One region of the Enterobacter sp. Li2LvB3 genome, then DNA from elsewhere that is predicted to be linked to it. Evidence: riboswitches for the same ligand, from Rfam matches in the RefSeq annotation. Region 1 holds a riboswitch; the other holds the start of a gene.
The links. A riboswitch is a leader RNA that binds a small molecule or an ion and turns the genes downstream of it on or off. The one in region 1 is predicted to bind thiamine pyrophosphate.

Region 1 (7,712 bases):
CCTTTGGTGAACAGCGTTACCGGCACGCGGCGGCCTTCATTTTCGCGCAGCAGACCATCAACGATTTTGTGCATGTAATAGAGCGAGAATTGCTGATAATCGCGCCCGGTCAGCACACCACCCCAGGTATCGAAAATCATCACTGACTGCGCACCCGCTTTAATTTGGGCATTCAGATACAGCGTGACGCTCTTCGCCAGCTTGTCGAGCAGCGCATGCAGCGCCAGTGGCTCGGCATACATCATCTTTTTGATCACGGTAAAGGCTTTGCTGCTGCCACCTTCAACCATGTAAGTCGCCAGCGTCCACGGGCTGCCGGAGAAGCCAATCAGCGGCACTTCGCCTTTCAGCTCACGGCGGATGGTGCGTACCGCATTCATCACATAGCCCAGTTCACCCTCAGGGTCTGGGATCGGCAGCTTATCGACGTCGGCTTTGCTCTTAATCGGAGAGGTGAAACGTGGGCCTTCGCCCGTTTCGAAATACAGCCCAAGACCCATGGCATCAGGGATAGTCAGAATGTCCGAAAAGAGGATCGCCGCATCCAGTGGATAACGTCGCAGCGGCTGGAGCGTGACTTCGCAAGCCAGTTCCGCATTTTTGCACAGCGACATAAAATCCCCCGCCTGGGCACGGGTGGCTTTGTACTCCGGGAGATAGCGGCCAGCCTGGCGCATCATCCACACCGGAGTGACATCAACGGGCTGGCGCAGCAGCGCACGCAGATAACGATCGTTCTTCAGTTCGGTCATTTTTGCAGTTCCTTAAGCGTCATGGCCTCAGTGTAACATGTCACTCAGCATCAGCCCGACACATTGCGACGGTATCTTCTATCAGCCGGCGCGCCACGGTGCCCGGCGGTGGTAACAGCGGTAAATCGTCGTAACGATACCAGTTCGCCTCCAGCAGCTCTTTCTGGTCGATAACAATCTCGCCGCTGTCGTATTCGGCCATAAACGCGGTCATCAGTGATTGCGGGAACGGCCAGGGCTGTGAGGTGACATAGCGCAGGTTTTTCACCGTAATCCCGCTCTCTTCCATGACTTCGCGTGCTACGGCCTGCTCCAGCGTCTCACCCACTTCAACGAATCCGGCTAACACGGTGTGTACGCCGTTGCGATGGCGGGTGTGTTGCGCCAGCAGGATCGAATCTTCCCGGCGGATAGCGACAATGATGCACGGCGCAATTTGCGGGTAGTAACGTTCCCGGCAGTGGCTGCACAGCATCGCCCATTCGGTTTTGCTCGGATGCATGGTATGGCCGCAATAGCCGCAGTATTTATGCGAACGGTAAAACTCCGCCAGCTGCACGCCGCGGCCAGCCAGCTGGAACAGCCCGACATCAAGATCGAGTACCTGACGAACCGATCCCATATCCTGACGGCGGGCCTGCTGGATCATCCACACAGGATCGCCCTGCCACTCGCCGATCCTCAGCGCAGGTTGGCCCACAAGATCGAATTTTTCTGCCGCGCCATAGGGTATTTCCCCTGCGGGCAACCATAATTTTTGTTCGTAACTGACTAACCACCAACCGAGATCTGATTTTTCAATAATACGATCCATATCTATTGCACTACCTTCGCTTCACTGACATGTTGTTAGCATCGTGGTTAAATTTTGGGTAAGCAGATTCAATTCTAAACCTTGCGGAGTCGAACATGTTAAACCAGCTGGAAAGCCTGACAGAGCGCGTTGGAGGAAGTAACAAACTGGTGGATCGCTGGCTACATGTACGCAAGCATCTGCTCGTGGCTTATTACAATCTGGTCGGCATTAAGCCTGGCAAAGAATCCTACATGCGCCTGAACGAAAAAGCGCTGGATGATTTTTGTCAGAGCCTGGTCGACTACTTGTCCGACGGCCATTTCAATATTTATGAACGTATTATCCGCGAAATGGAAGGGACAACGCCGTATTTAGCGGCCAGCAAACTCTATCCGCTGCTGGAAGCCAACACTCAGCAGATTATGGACTACTACGACTCCACGCTTGAGAACGCTATTGATCACGATAACTATCTTGAGTTCCAGCAGGCGCTGTCCGATCTTGGCGAAGCCCTGGAAGAGCGATTTACGCTGGAAGATAAGCTGATCGCCCTCGCGCTGGACAACGATTTGAACATCAGTAACGAAGAGAACATCGCGCGGCCTGCTTGAGTTCTTAATCGTTAACGAGTAATTTACAAACATTCGCCCCTCTCACGAGGGGGATTTTTCTTGTCGGAGTGCCCAGCGTTTGCAAAAACGCGGGCTGAGACCGTTAATTCGGGATCCGCGGAACCTGATCAGGCTAATACCTGCGAAGGGAACAAGAGTTACACTGCTGTTGTATCGCCCCTGGGCGATCTCCTCTTGCTTCATCCGTCGTCTGACAAGCCATGTCCTTCACTTTTGGAATGAGCTATGTCTACCACTAAACTGACCCGTCGCGAACAACGCGCACAAGCACAACACTTCATCGACACCCTGGAAGGCACTGCTTTCCCGAACTCAAACCGCATTTACATTACCGGCTCTCAGGCGGATATCCGCGTCCCGATGCGTGAAATCCAGCTTAGCCCAACGCTCATTGGCGGCAGCAAAGAGGATCCGCAGTTTGAAGATAACGAAGCGATCCCGGTGTATGACACCTCTGGCCCGTATGGCGATCCTGAGATTGCGATCAACGTTCAGCAGGGTCTGGCAAAGCTGCGCCAGCCGTGGATTGACGCCCGTAATGACAGCGAAGAACTCAACGAGCAAAGCTCCGCATATACCAAAGAGCGCCTGGCCGACGACGGTCTGGACGAGCTGCGCTTCACCGGCCTGCTGACCCCGAAACGCGCCTCAGCAGGCAAATGCGTAACCCAGCTACACTATGCACGCCAGGGTATCGTCACGCCGGAAATGGAGTTCATCGCCATCCGCGAAAATATGGGACGTGAACGTATTCGCGGTGAAGTGCTGCGCCACCAGCATCCAGGAGAAGGTTTCGGCGCGCGTCTGCCGGAAAATATCACCCCGGAATTTGTGCGTGACGAAGTGGCCGCCGGGCGCGCCATTATCCCTGCGAACATCAACCACCCTGAATCAGAGCCGATGATCATCGGGCGTAACTTCCTGGTGAAGGTCAACGCCAACATTGGTAACTCGGCGGTGACCTCCTCCATTGAAGAAGAGGTGGAAAAACTGGTCTGGTCTACCCGCTGGGGTGCAGACACGGTGATGGACCTCTCTACCGGACGTTACATCCACGAAACCCGCGAGTGGATCCTGCGTAACAGCCCGGTACCGATTGGTACTGTGCCCATTTATCAGGCGCTGGAAAAAGTGAACGGCATCGCCGAAAACCTCACCTGGGAAGCCTTCCGCGATACGCTGCTGGAGCAGGCTGAACAGGGTGTGGACTATTTCACCATCCACGCCGGTGTGCTGCTGCGTTATGTGCCGATGACCGCTAAACGCCTGACCGGGATTGTCTCGCGCGGCGGCTCAATCATGGCCAAATGGTGCCTGTCGCACCATCAGGAAAACTTCCTGTACCAGCACTTCCGCGAGATTTGCGAAATCTGCGCAGCCTACGACGTTTCGCTCTCACTGGGCGATGGCCTGCGTCCAGGCTCGATTCAGGATGCCAACGACGAAGCGCAGTTTGCCGAACTGCATACGCTGGGCGAACTGACCAAAATCGCCTGGGAGTATGACGTGCAGGTAATGATTGAAGGCCCGGGACATGTCCCTATGCAGATGATCCGCCGCAACATGACCGAAGAGCTGGAGCACTGCCACGAAGCGCCGTTCTATACTCTGGGGCCATTGACCACAGATATCGCGCCAGGCTACGACCACTTCACCTCCGGGATTGGCGCGGCGATGATCGGCTGGTTCGGCTGCGCCATGCTCTGCTACGTAACGCCGAAAGAGCACCTCGGTCTGCCGAACAAAGAAGATGTCAAACAGGGTCTGATCACCTACAAAATTGCTGCCCACGCAGCGGATCTGGCGAAAGGCCATCCGGGCGCGCAAATCCGTGATAACGCGATGTCGAAAGCACGCTTCGAATTCCGCTGGGAAGATCAGTTCAACCTGGCGCTCGACCCGTTCACCGCCCGCGCCTACCACGACGAAACCCTGCCACAGGAATCCGGTAAAGTGGCGCACTTCTGCTCCATGTGCGGGCCAAAGTTCTGCTCCATGAAAATCACCCAGGAAGTGCGTGATTACGCAGCGGCACAGGCTATTGAAGTGGGCATGGCGGACATGTCAGATAACTTCCGCGCAAAAGGCGGCGAAATCTACCTCAAAAAAGAGGAGGCGTAATGTATCAGCCTGATTTCCCACCGGTTCCCTTTCGGCTAGGGCTTTACCCGGTAGTGGATAGCGTTGAGTGGATTGCGCGCCTGCTGGAGGCAGGCGTTCGCACCATCCAGCTGCGCATCAAAGATAAACGTGATGAAGAGGTGGAGGCCGATGTGGTCGCCGCCATTGAACTGGGACGTCGTTATGAGGCCCGCCTGTTTATCAACGACTACTGGCGACTGGCCATTAAGCACCAGGCTTACGGCGTGCACCTGGGTCAGGAAGACCTGGAGACAACGGATCTGGACGCTATCCGTAAAGCCGGACTGCGTTTGGGGGTTTCAACCCACGACGACATGGAGATCGATGTGGCGCTCGCCGCACGCCCCTCTTATATCGCACTTGGCCACGTCTTCCCGACACAGACCAAACAGATGCCTTCAGCACCCCAGGGGCTTGGGCAGCTGGCTGGTCATATTCAGCGACTGACCGATTATCCGACCGTCGCCATCGGCGGCATTAGCCTTGAACGGGCTCCGGCTGTGCTGGAGACGGGCGTTGGCAGTATTGCCGTCGTCAGCGCCATCACCCAGGCCGCAGACTGGCAGGCCGCCACCGAACAGCTGTTACAGCTGGCAGGAGCAGGTGATGAATGATCGCGACTTTATGCGCTACAGCCGGCAGATACTGCTGGAAGATATCGCTATCGACGGCCAGAAAAAACTTCTTGAAAGCCGGGTGTTAGTTGTCGGGCTGGGAGGATTAGGGACGCCCGCCGCGCTGTATCTGGCTGGAGCGGGCGTGGGTACGCTGGTGCTGGCGGATGACGACGACGTGCATCTCAGCAACCTGCAACGCCAGATCCTTTTTACCACCGACGATATTAACCAGCCCAAAGCGCGTATCACCCGGCAGCGGCTAAACCAGCTCAACCCTGATATCGAACTTATCGCCCTGCAAGAGCGTCTGGCGGGTGAAGACCTGCTACGCGAAGTGGCGCTTGCGGATGTTGTGCTGGATTGCACCGACAATATGGCAACCCGCCAGGCCATCAACGCCGCCTGCGTAACACATAACACGCCGTTGATCACCGCCAGTGCGGTCGGTTTCGGCGGGCAAATGATGGTGCTCACGCCGCCCTGGGCGCAGGGGTGCTATCGCTGCCTGTGGCCAGACGATGCCGAGCCGGAACGCAACTGCCGCACCGCGGGCATTCTTGGGCCTGTGGTGGGTGTAATGGGGACATTGCAGGCACTGGAGGCCATTAAGTTACTCAGCGATATGAAGACGGATCGCAATACGCTGCGGCTGTTTGATGCCCGCTCTGGCGGCTGGCGACACCTGGCGTTACACCGCGCAAGCCAATGTCCGGTGTGTGGAGGCCAGAATGCGCATTCTGTTTAATGACGAACCGCTGAAGTGCGACGATGGGCTCACCATCGCCATACTGCTCGACAAATTGCGCCAACTGAAGCCGGGAACAGCTCTGGCACTTAATCAACAGATCCTGCCGCGTGAGCAGTGGGAGCATCAGCAGGTGCGCGAAGGCGACAACATCCTGCTGTTTCAGGTTATCGCAGGGGGTTGATATGTTACGTATTGCCGACAAAACCTTTGATTCACATCTCTTTACCGGAACCGGAAAATTCGCGTCACCGCAGCTAATGGTCGATGCCATTCAGGAAAGTGGTAGCCAGCTGGTAACGCTCGCTATGAAGCGCGTTGATCTGCGCAATCACAGCGATGCCATACTCGGGCCACTGCTGGCGGCTGGCGTGACCTTGCTACCAAACACCTCCGGAGCAAAAACCGCAGAAGAGGCGATTTTTGCCGCCCAGTTGGCACGAGAAGCGCTGGGGACGCCCTGGCTGAAACTTGAAATTCATCCTGATGCCCGCTGGCTGCTGCCCGACCCAATCGAAACCCTGAAAGCCGCCGAAAAGCTGGTCCAGCTTGGTTTTACCGTTCTGCCCTATTGCGGGGCCGATCCGGTATTGTGCAAACGGCTGGAAGAAGTGGGCTGTGCCGCCGTGATGCCGCTGGGCGCGCCTATTGGTTCCAATCAGGGGCTGGAAACCCGCGCCATGCTGGAGATAATTATTGAACAGGCAACCGTACCAGTAGTAGTTGATGCTGGTATTGGTGTTCCGAGCCATGCCGCGCAGGCGCTGGAAATGGGGGCCGATGCCGTACTGGTCAACACCGCAATTGCGGTGGCAGACGATCCCGTGATGATGGCGCGCGCGTTTCGTCTGGCGGTGGAAGCGGGCATGCTGGCACGTCAGTCTGGCCCCGGGTCACGTAGCCCTCTTGCGCGGGCCACCAGCCCGCTGACCGGCTTTCTGGAGGCGCTCTGATGACCACTTTTACCGACCGCTGGCGGCAGCTCAACTGGGACGATATTCGCCTGCGCATCAACAGTAAAACGTCAGCAGATGTGGAGCGGGCGTTAAATGCCCGTCATCTGACCCGTGAGGACCTGATGGCCTTGCTCTCCCCTGCGGCCAGCGCTTATCTGGAGCCGATGGCCCGGCGCGCACAGCGTCTTACCCGACAACGTTTTGGCAACACAGTCAGCTTTTACGTGCCGCTTTATCTCTCTAACCTGTGCGCCAATGACTGCACCTACTGCGGTTTTTCCATGAGCAACCGTATCAAACGCAAAACGCTGGATGAGCAGGAAATCGCCCGCGAGTGTGCCGCCATACGCGAGATGGGATTCGAACATCTGCTACTGGTAACCGGAGAGCATCAGGGGAAAGTCGGGATGGACTATTTTCGCCAGCATCTTCCTGCCATTCGCCGCGAGTTTTCATCGTTACAGATGGAGGTTCAGCCCCTTTCTGAGGACGAATACGCCGAGCTTAAAGGACTGGGGCTTGATGGCGTAATGGTCTACCAGGAAACCTATCACGAGGCGATGTACGCGCAGCATCACCTGAAAGGGAAAAAACAGGATTTTTTCTTCAGGCTGGAGACGCCAGACAGGCTTGGACGTGCCGGGATTGACAAAATCGGGCTGGGTGCGTTGATTGGGCTTTCTGATAGCTGGCGGGTAGATTGCTATATGGTGGCGGAGCACCTGCTGTGGCTACAGCAACACTACTGGCAAAGCCGCTACTCGATCTCTTTCCCACGTTTGCGTCCGTGCGCAGGGGGAATAGAGCCGGCTTCGCTGATGGATGAACGCCAGCTTGTTCAGACCATCTGTGCATTTCGCCTGTTCGCGCCGGAGGTGGAACTGTCACTCTCCACACGCGAATCACCGGCGTTTCGTGACCGTGTTATCCCGCTGGCTATCAACAATGTCAGTGCCTTTTCCAAAACCCAGCCAGGGGGTTATGCCGATGACCATCCCGAGCTGGAACAGTTTGCGCCCCACGATGGCCGACGCCCTGAAGCCGTGGCAGATGCGCTTGCAGAACAGGGGTT
Region 2 (7,712 bases), on a different contig from region 1:
ACACCGGGCGTCGTGCCGGCGGCGTGTAGGTATGATCCTGACCTTCAATGAGAATCGACCCGCTTGCCGGTTGCAGAAAACCGGCAACCAGATTAAGCAACGTACTCTTTCCGGCTCCGCTTGGGCCAAGAACGGCAATCATCTCACCCTGACGCGCGGAAAGGGTGAAGCGCATTGGCAGATGCTGGTAAAGCCAGGTGACATCAATCAGTTTTAACATCTCGCCCCGGGAGTTTTTCGATAACGGTAAATAAGGCAAAGCACAGCAGCAGAAGTAACAGTGCCGTCACGGCGCCATCCTGACTGCGATATGAGCCAATTTGCTGATACAGCCAGAACGGTAGCGTGCGGAAATCATCATTACCAAATAACGCCACAACGCCAAAATCACCAATCGACAATACGCTGGCGAAGGCTAATGCCTGCGCCAGCGGACGCTTCAGTGCGCGGAGTTCTACGGCCTTCAGACGCTGCCAGCCCTGCATTCCCAGTGACTGACACAACAAACTGTAGCGACTGTTGATATCGCGCATGGGGTTTTCCAGCACTTTGAGTGCGTAGGGGATAGCCATCAGCGCGTTGGTGAAAATCACAATGCCGTCTGCGCTTGCGGGCAGGCCAACGGTGGTGTTGAAGAGTAAAAAGAAACCTGTAGCCAGCACAATACCGGGCATCGCCAGAATCAGCATACCGGTCAGTTCCAGGGCTTGTCCGGCTTTACGGGCCTGGCGGGCATAAAGCTCGCGGCTACTCCAGAGCAACATCATGGTCAGGATAACGCACAGCAGCCCTGCCGCCAGCGCTATTCGTAATGAGGTAAAGGTCACCTGCCAGAGCACGGGCTGTCGTAATACGGACAGGATATTCAGGTTCAGGCCATCCACCACCACCGCCAGAAGCGGCGGCAGCAGAAGTAAGAGCGCCAGCGCAATGAGTGCGAAATCGGTGAGGCGGCTGTGCAGGCTATCCTGCGGGTCGCGCCAGCCTGAAATCTGATTCGCCCCAGGCGGGATGGCTTTACTCAGACGCTGGCTCAGTAATACCAGCACCAGGCAGCAGAACATCTGTACGATCGCCAGTAGCGCCGCGCGCCCCGGATCGTAGTCGTAGCTCAGGGCCTGATAGATAGCCAGCTCAATCGTTGTGGCCTGCGGGCCACCGCCAAGCGAGAGCACGGTTGCGAAGCTGGCAAAGCAGAGCATAAAGATCAGGGCGGCGACCGGTGGAATTTGCCGACGCAGCCAGGGCCATTCGACGAAACGGAAGAACGACCATCCGCGCATATCCAGCTGGGCAGCAAGCTGACGCTGTTCGCCGGGGATGTTCTCCAGCGCCTGTAAAAAGAGCCGCGTGGCCATCGGCATGTTGAAAAAAATGTGCGCCAGCAGAATGCCTTTCAATCCATAAGGGGAGAAGGTCCACTCCAGGCCAAGCAGGGTAAAGAGCGAGGCCAGCCAGCCCTGACGGCCATAGACGCTGAGAATACCGAAAACGGCAACCAGCACGGGCAGGATCAGCGTCATGGCGCACAGGCGCAACAATGCCTGTCTGCCAGGAAATCGTCTTCGGTAAAGTGCTCGCGCCAGAAAAATGGCAGGAATAACCGACAGCAGCGCCGAGAGAAACGCCTGCCAGAAAGAGAAACGAATGACGTGCCAGAGATAGCTATCGTGCCAGAGAGAGAGCAGATCGCTCTCTGGCGCGTTTAACCATAACGCAAGAAATGCCCCCAGACTTACCGCAACCATCAGGATGGCGGCGAGCAGTCCGGGGAGTAACCAGCCTGCAATTAACGGCTGACGGCGCGTTGCCATTCGCTTACCCATGCTGTGCGCTGTGCAGCCACCTGCTGCGGCGTAAACTCCAGTGAGGTTTGCGGTTTAGAAAGCTGATCAAAGCCTGCCGGCAGCGCAACGCTGGTGACCGGATACATCCAGTTGCCCGTCGGGATAGCATTCTGGAACGCAGGAGAAACCATAAATTTCAGGAACTTCTCTGCCAGCTCCGGCTGCTTGCTGGCGGCGGTACGTGCAGCCACTTCAACCTGCAAGTAGTGGCCTTCTGCAAAGTTTGCAGCCGCGTAGTTGTCTTTCTTCTCGGCAATAATGTGGTAAGCCGGAGAAGTGGTGTAGCTCAGCACCAGGTCGCTTTCCCCTTTCAGGAACAGACCATAGGCTTCACTCCAGCCCTTCGTGACGGTGACGGTTTTCGCAGCCAGCTTCTGCCAGGCTTCCGGCGCTTTATCGCCATAGACTTTTTGCATCCACAGCAGCAGGCCAAGACCCGGGGTACTGGTACGCGGGTCTTCGTAAATCACGCGCCATTTCTGATCGCTTTCAACCAGCTCTTTCAGGCTTTTGGGCGGGTTCTTCAGCTTGTTTTTGTCATAAACAAAGGCAAAGTAGCCGTAATCAAAGGGAACGAAGATGTCGTTTTTCCAGCCGCCAGGCACGCTGACGGCATCGGTTGACACGCCGCTTTTGGCAAACAGCTTAGTTTGTGTGGCAGCGTCCAGCAGGTTGTTATCAAGGCCAAGCACCACGTCGGCTTTGCTGTTTTTCCCTTCCATGCGCAGACGGTTAAGCAGCGAAACGCCATCTTCCAGCGCGACAAATTTCAGCTCGCAGTTACAGTCGGCTTCAAAGGCTTTTTTTACCACCGGGCCCGGGCCCCAGTCGGCCGAGAAAGAGTCGTAGGTGTAGACTGTCAGAACAGGCTTAGCAGCAGCAGGCAGTGCAATCAGCACCAGCAGAGGAAGAACTTTTTTTAACACTTTGCACCTCATAGTTGAGTGGCAAAGGATTTTGAGCGACAGCCTCAAATCCCTTCGCCGGCGTTATCCGGATCAGGTTCGACGGGTATTATCTCAGCGCACATCAGTGATGCAGCACCCCGTTGAGAACGGCGGTATTGTAATGATTTGGTGAATATTGCGAAAGTGTTATGGCTCAGGCGGTGCAAACCAGGCCGATTTAAAGTCAAACCAGCCCAGTGTGTTCATGCGTAAGCCGCGCATACTGCGTTGCCCCTGAATCATCAGCCAGTGGTGGATCAACGGCACAATGGCCTGCTGAGCCAGTAATTGCTGGCACCACGAAGCCAGATTCATCTCGCCTGCGCGCCACTGGGCGGCGTCTTGCTGCCAGTCCCGGTCGATACAGTGCTGGATCAACGGCACCTCGTACAGGTGTGAAAAGAGCGAGAAATCGAGCGGCAGGGTGAAGTTAGCACTGTTCAGCCAGATGTCACTCACCACATCGCCGCGGTGCCACTCGTCATAATCAACCTCCTGGATCTCCAGCGTCACCCCAACGGTTGCCAGCAGTTTCGCCATGATTCTGGCAATAAAGCGGTGCTCTACGTGTTCGCGGTAGAAGGTCAGGGTGATGGACTCTAGCCCAGCGGGTTTTTCGCATGGCACCGGACGCGCGTGGTGCCAGCGTGGCAGCAGCCCATACGCCGGGAACCAGTAGGTCTGATACTGTTCTTCCGCGTGGTAAATCAGGTTAGATGGGGCGAGTACATGGCTTATCCACTTACGAACCTCCTGATTTGCGCCGCGATGGGTGCGGCTGTCAAACAGCAGATAGTAGCAGCCCTCTTCAAGACGGCTTTCGACCGCTTTCTCACCTGTGGTGGGGCCCTCGAGCGTCAGGCCAACGCTCAGCTCTTCGCTGATATCCGGCAATACCCAGACGTTCACTTCGTCGATCAGCGCCCGGTAGCCAAAATAGTCATCAAAAGCGCGGATCTTAAGCTGGTTATTATTGTTGCGTGAAACGGCGTAAGGCCCGGTGCCAATCGGCTGGCTGGCAAAATTATTCAGGGAACTCCATTCGCCGGGCAAGATCATCGACGGCACATAGCCCAGAAGCCAGGGGAGCCATTTGTCTGGCTGCGACAGCTCAATATCCAGCGTCCAGGCGGTCGGCGAATGGATGTGGATGATGTGTGAGTAGAGCGGAAGCTTACGGGCGCGATCCAGCGAAGCGATAACATCGGCCATTTCCAGCTCACGTCCGTGGTGGAAATGAATACCGGGGCGTAAAAAAAATCGCCAGTGGAGAGGGGAAAGTTGCTGCCAGTGGTGAGCGATATCCGCTTCCAGTTCCCCGTTTTCCTCATTTATGCGCGTCAGGCCGCTGAAGATTTGTCGCGCCATATGGGTTTCTGAACGCCGTAACGCCGTGCCGGGTAACAGATTTTTCATTGGACGATAGTAGAGCACCCGCAGAATATGCCGCCCCTGGCGAAAGCTCCGCCCGAGATGTGAAACCAGCATCTGACGTACGGCAGCCTTATCGCCCACCAGTTGCACCAGCTGATCGATCCGGTCCTGCTCCAGCAGGTCTTCTGCGCGCTGCTGTTGCAGCGCAAGGCCGGTGTAGAGGAAGCTCAGGCGTGAACGTTTGCCACGTCCGGCCTCTGCTTCCCAGTTCAGCCAGCCCTGTTGCTGCATGGTGTTGAGCAGGGTACGCATATGACGGCGAGAGCAGTTCAGTAGATCGGCCAGCTCATTTAGCGTGGTGTCCTGGGATTGCCCCTCGCAGCATTGCCAGAGGCGGATAAATTGTTGTTGCAGACGACCAGAAGGCATAAAAGGGGAACTCCTGACAAAAAATCAGCAATTTATTTATCCCTATATTAAGCCAATAATTCTTCCCGATGAAGCGAGGAGGTAAATTATGAAGAGGTCTACCGCACGTCAGTTTTATCAGCAGTACTTTTCAGCGACAAAGGGAGTGTCCTGGCTGGCCCGCCAGTGTGCAGAGCAACGACTGAAAATTTTGGAAGAATTGATGCAGTGGGATGTTACGAAATCGACCTCTTCTCGCTAACTCGCCTCGATCATGTGTGACTGAGTATTGGTGCTAATCACCCGCCAGCAAAATGTTTTTGCTGGCTTTTTTCGTTTACTATTTCACCCAATTTCAAACTGCTTTCACAAGGATTTGCGTATGCTCTGGTTGATGACGATGGGGCGACGCCTGAATGGCGTGTATGCCGCATTTATGCTGGTGGCTTTTATGATGGGTGTGGCCGGGGCGCTCCAGGCGCCTACGCTGAGCCTGTTTCTCAGCCGCGAAGTAGGGGCGCAGCCGTTCTGGGTTGGCCTGTTTTACACCGTCAACGCCATTGCCGGGATCCTGGTCAGCCTGTGGCTTGCTAAGCGTTCCGACAGCCAGGGCGATCGCCGAAAATTGATCCTCTTTTGTTGCGCCATGGCCATCGGTAATGCCTTGCTGTTTGCCTTTAATCGCCACTATATGACGCTGCTCACCTGCGGCGTGCTGCTGGCGGCGCTGGCCAATACCGCCATGCCGCAGCTGTTTGCGCTGGCCCGTGAGTATGCGGACAGTTCTGCCCGCGAAGTGGTGATGTTCAGCTCGGTAATGCGTGCGCAGCTCTCTCTCGCGTGGGTTATTGGCCCGCCGCTGGCATTCATGCTGGCGCTGAGTTATGGCTTTACGGTCATGTTTTCGATTGCGGCAGGGATTTTTGCCATCAGCCTTGTACTGATTGCCTTTGCACTGCCTTCGGTTGCAAGGGTTGAGCAAACGCCAGACAAACTGGTTGCTCAGGTCAGCGGCTGGAAAGATAAAAATGTCCGGATGCTGTTTATCGCCTCCACGCTGATGTGGACCTGCAACACCATGTACATCATCGATATGCCTTTGTGGATCAGTAGTGAGCTGGGTTTACCGGACAAACTTGCGGGCATCCTGATGGGGACGGCCGCAGGGCTTGAGATCCCGGCGATGATTCTGGCGGGTTACTACGTTAAGCGCTTCGGAAAACGCCCGATGATGATTGTTGCCGTAGCGGCAGGGGTGTTGTTCTATCTGGGGCTTATCTTCTTTCATTCGCGCGAGGCGCTGCTGGCGTTGCAGTTGTTCAATGCCGTGTTCATCGGGATTGTTGCCGGGATAGGGATGCTCTGGTTCCAGGATTTAATGCCTGGGCGCGCGGGTTCGGCTACGACGTTGTTTACGAACAGTATTTCAACCGGTGTGATTCTGGCAGGGGTGATTCAGGGGGCGCTTTCGCAAAGCTACGGGCATTGGGCGGTGTACTGGATGATTGCTGCGATATCGGTGGTGACGCTGGGGCTGACATGCCGGGTTAAGGATGTCTGATTCTGGAAGGCGGCTTCATGAAATGAAACGACTTTCTGACAGATGCTAATAAGGCGAATAGAGTGCGTGGCGGGTGCTTGAGGCTGTTTGCCTCAGGCTTTCGCAAGAGGCAAACAGTGGAGAGTCCCACATCAATAAAACTGATGGGGAGGCTAACTTCACAACCCACATTGCGAGGTTAGTCTCTTCATTGCCGAAAAGCAATAAGGAGGCTGGAATGCCAAAACGTACTCTGCTGTTAAGCTTATTTCTGATCTGTACGACGCTGTTGATCTTCACCTGGATGGTGCGCGACTCGCTGTGTGAGCTGCATTTCAGACAGGAGAAAACAGAGCTGGCGGCAGTGTTGGCTTACGAAGCAAGGCGTTAGCGGTATTGGCGGGGATGCTTCCCCGCCTCTCCAGAGTGGTTGAGCCTCAACGCACCCTTATCAATGGCCCGCGCGCTGCGGGCCATTGCCTTTAACGCATAAACGCAGGCTGTTTTTTCTCGTAAGCGGAAATTGCGTCTTCATGCTGTAACGTCAGACCAATACTGTCCAGGCCGTTCAACATACAATGGCGACGGAATGTATCAATACTAAAGCTGTAGGTTTTATCACCAGCTTTAACCACTTCGGCTTCCAGATCCACTTCAAATGAAATGCCTGGGTTCGCCTGAACCAGGTTGAACAACTCATCAACCTGCTCATCGCTGAGCGTTACAGGCAGCAACTGGTTGTTAAAACTGTTGCCGTAGAAGATATCGGCAAAGCTCGGTGCGATAACGACCTTAAAGCCGTAGTCCGTAAGCGCCCAGGGGGCGTGTTCACGCGATGAACCGCAGCCAAAGTTTTCCCGGGCCAGAAGAATCGATGCACCCTTATATTCCGGGAAGTTCAGCACGAATTCCGGGTTAGGGACTTCGCCTTTATCGTCCAGAAAACGCCAGTCATTAAACAGGTGAGCGCCAAAACCAGTGCGAGTCACTTTCTGTAAAAACTGCTTAGGAATGATGGCGTCAGTATCGACGTTGGCCGCGTCCAGTGGGACAACCAGGCCCGTATGTTGGGTAAATTTCTCTGCCATGATTGTCTCCTTATTTCAGGCTGCGAATGTCGGCGAAATGGCCGGTAACTGCTGCAGCGGCGGCCATAGCCGGGCTGACCAGGTGGGTGCGCCCACCACGGCCCTGACGGCCTTCAAAGTTACGGTTACTGGTAGAAGCACAGCGCTCGCCTGGATTCAGACGGTCGTTGTTCATCGCCAGGCACATAGAGCAGCCCGGCAAGCGCCACTCAAAACCGGCTTCGATAAAGATTTTGTCCAGGCCTTCTGCTTCTGCCTGGGCTTTAACCGGGCCAGAACCAGGCACGACCAGCGCCTGAACGCCTGGCGCGACTTTACGGCCTTTGGCGATTTCAGCGGCTGCACGCAAGTCTTCAATACGGGAGTTGGTGCAAGAGCCAATAAACACTTTGTCGATTGCAACGTCTGTCAGAGGGACGCCGGGTTTCAACCCCATGTAGGCCAGTGCTTTTTCTGCGCTGGCGCGCTCAACCGGGTCGGCGAACGATGCCGGGTCAGGAATAGTGTC

Region 2: another riboswitch for thiamine pyrophosphate. It lies ahead of thiB (thiamine ABC transporter substrate binding subunit); the one in region 1 lies ahead of thiC (phosphomethylpyrimidine synthase ThiC).

Annotation. Positions count from the first base shown of each region.
Region 1 covers NZ_JBSICG010000039.1:15,223-22,934, reverse strand. The annotation lists gene hemE (uroporphyrinogen decarboxylase) at 1-752, opposite strand, end outside; gene nudC (NAD(+) diphosphatase) at 793-1,566, opposite strand; gene rsd (sigma D regulator) at 1,662-2,159, shown strand; TPP riboswitch at 2,214-2,327, shown strand; gene thiC (phosphomethylpyrimidine synthase ThiC) at 2,406-4,301, shown strand; gene thiE (thiamine phosphate synthase) at 4,301-4,936, shown strand; gene ACS603_RS22665 (HesA/MoeB/ThiF family protein) at 4,929-5,684, shown strand; gene thiS (sulfur carrier protein ThiS) at 5,668-5,868, shown strand; gene thiG (thiazole synthase) at 5,870-6,637, shown strand; gene thiH (2-iminoacetate synthase ThiH) at 6,637-7,712, shown strand, end outside.
Region 2 covers NZ_JBSICG010000008.1:76,691-84,402, forward strand. The annotation lists gene thiQ (thiamine ABC transporter ATP-binding protein ThiQ) at 1-220, opposite strand, end outside; gene thiP (thiamine/thiamine pyrophosphate ABC transporter permease ThiP) at 204-1,814, opposite strand; gene thiB (thiamine ABC transporter substrate binding subunit) at 1,790-2,773, opposite strand; TPP riboswitch at 2,805-2,905, opposite strand; gene sgrR (HTH-type transcriptional regulator SgrR) at 2,942-4,597, opposite strand; gene sgrT (glucose uptake inhibitor SgrT) at 4,686-4,838, shown strand; gene ACS603_RS08735 (sugar efflux transporter) at 4,959-6,137, shown strand; gene ACS603_RS08740 (Hok/Gef family protein) at 6,355-6,507, shown strand; gene leuD (3-isopropylmalate dehydratase small subunit) at 6,599-7,204, opposite strand; gene leuC (3-isopropylmalate dehydratase large subunit) at 7,215-7,712, opposite strand, start outside.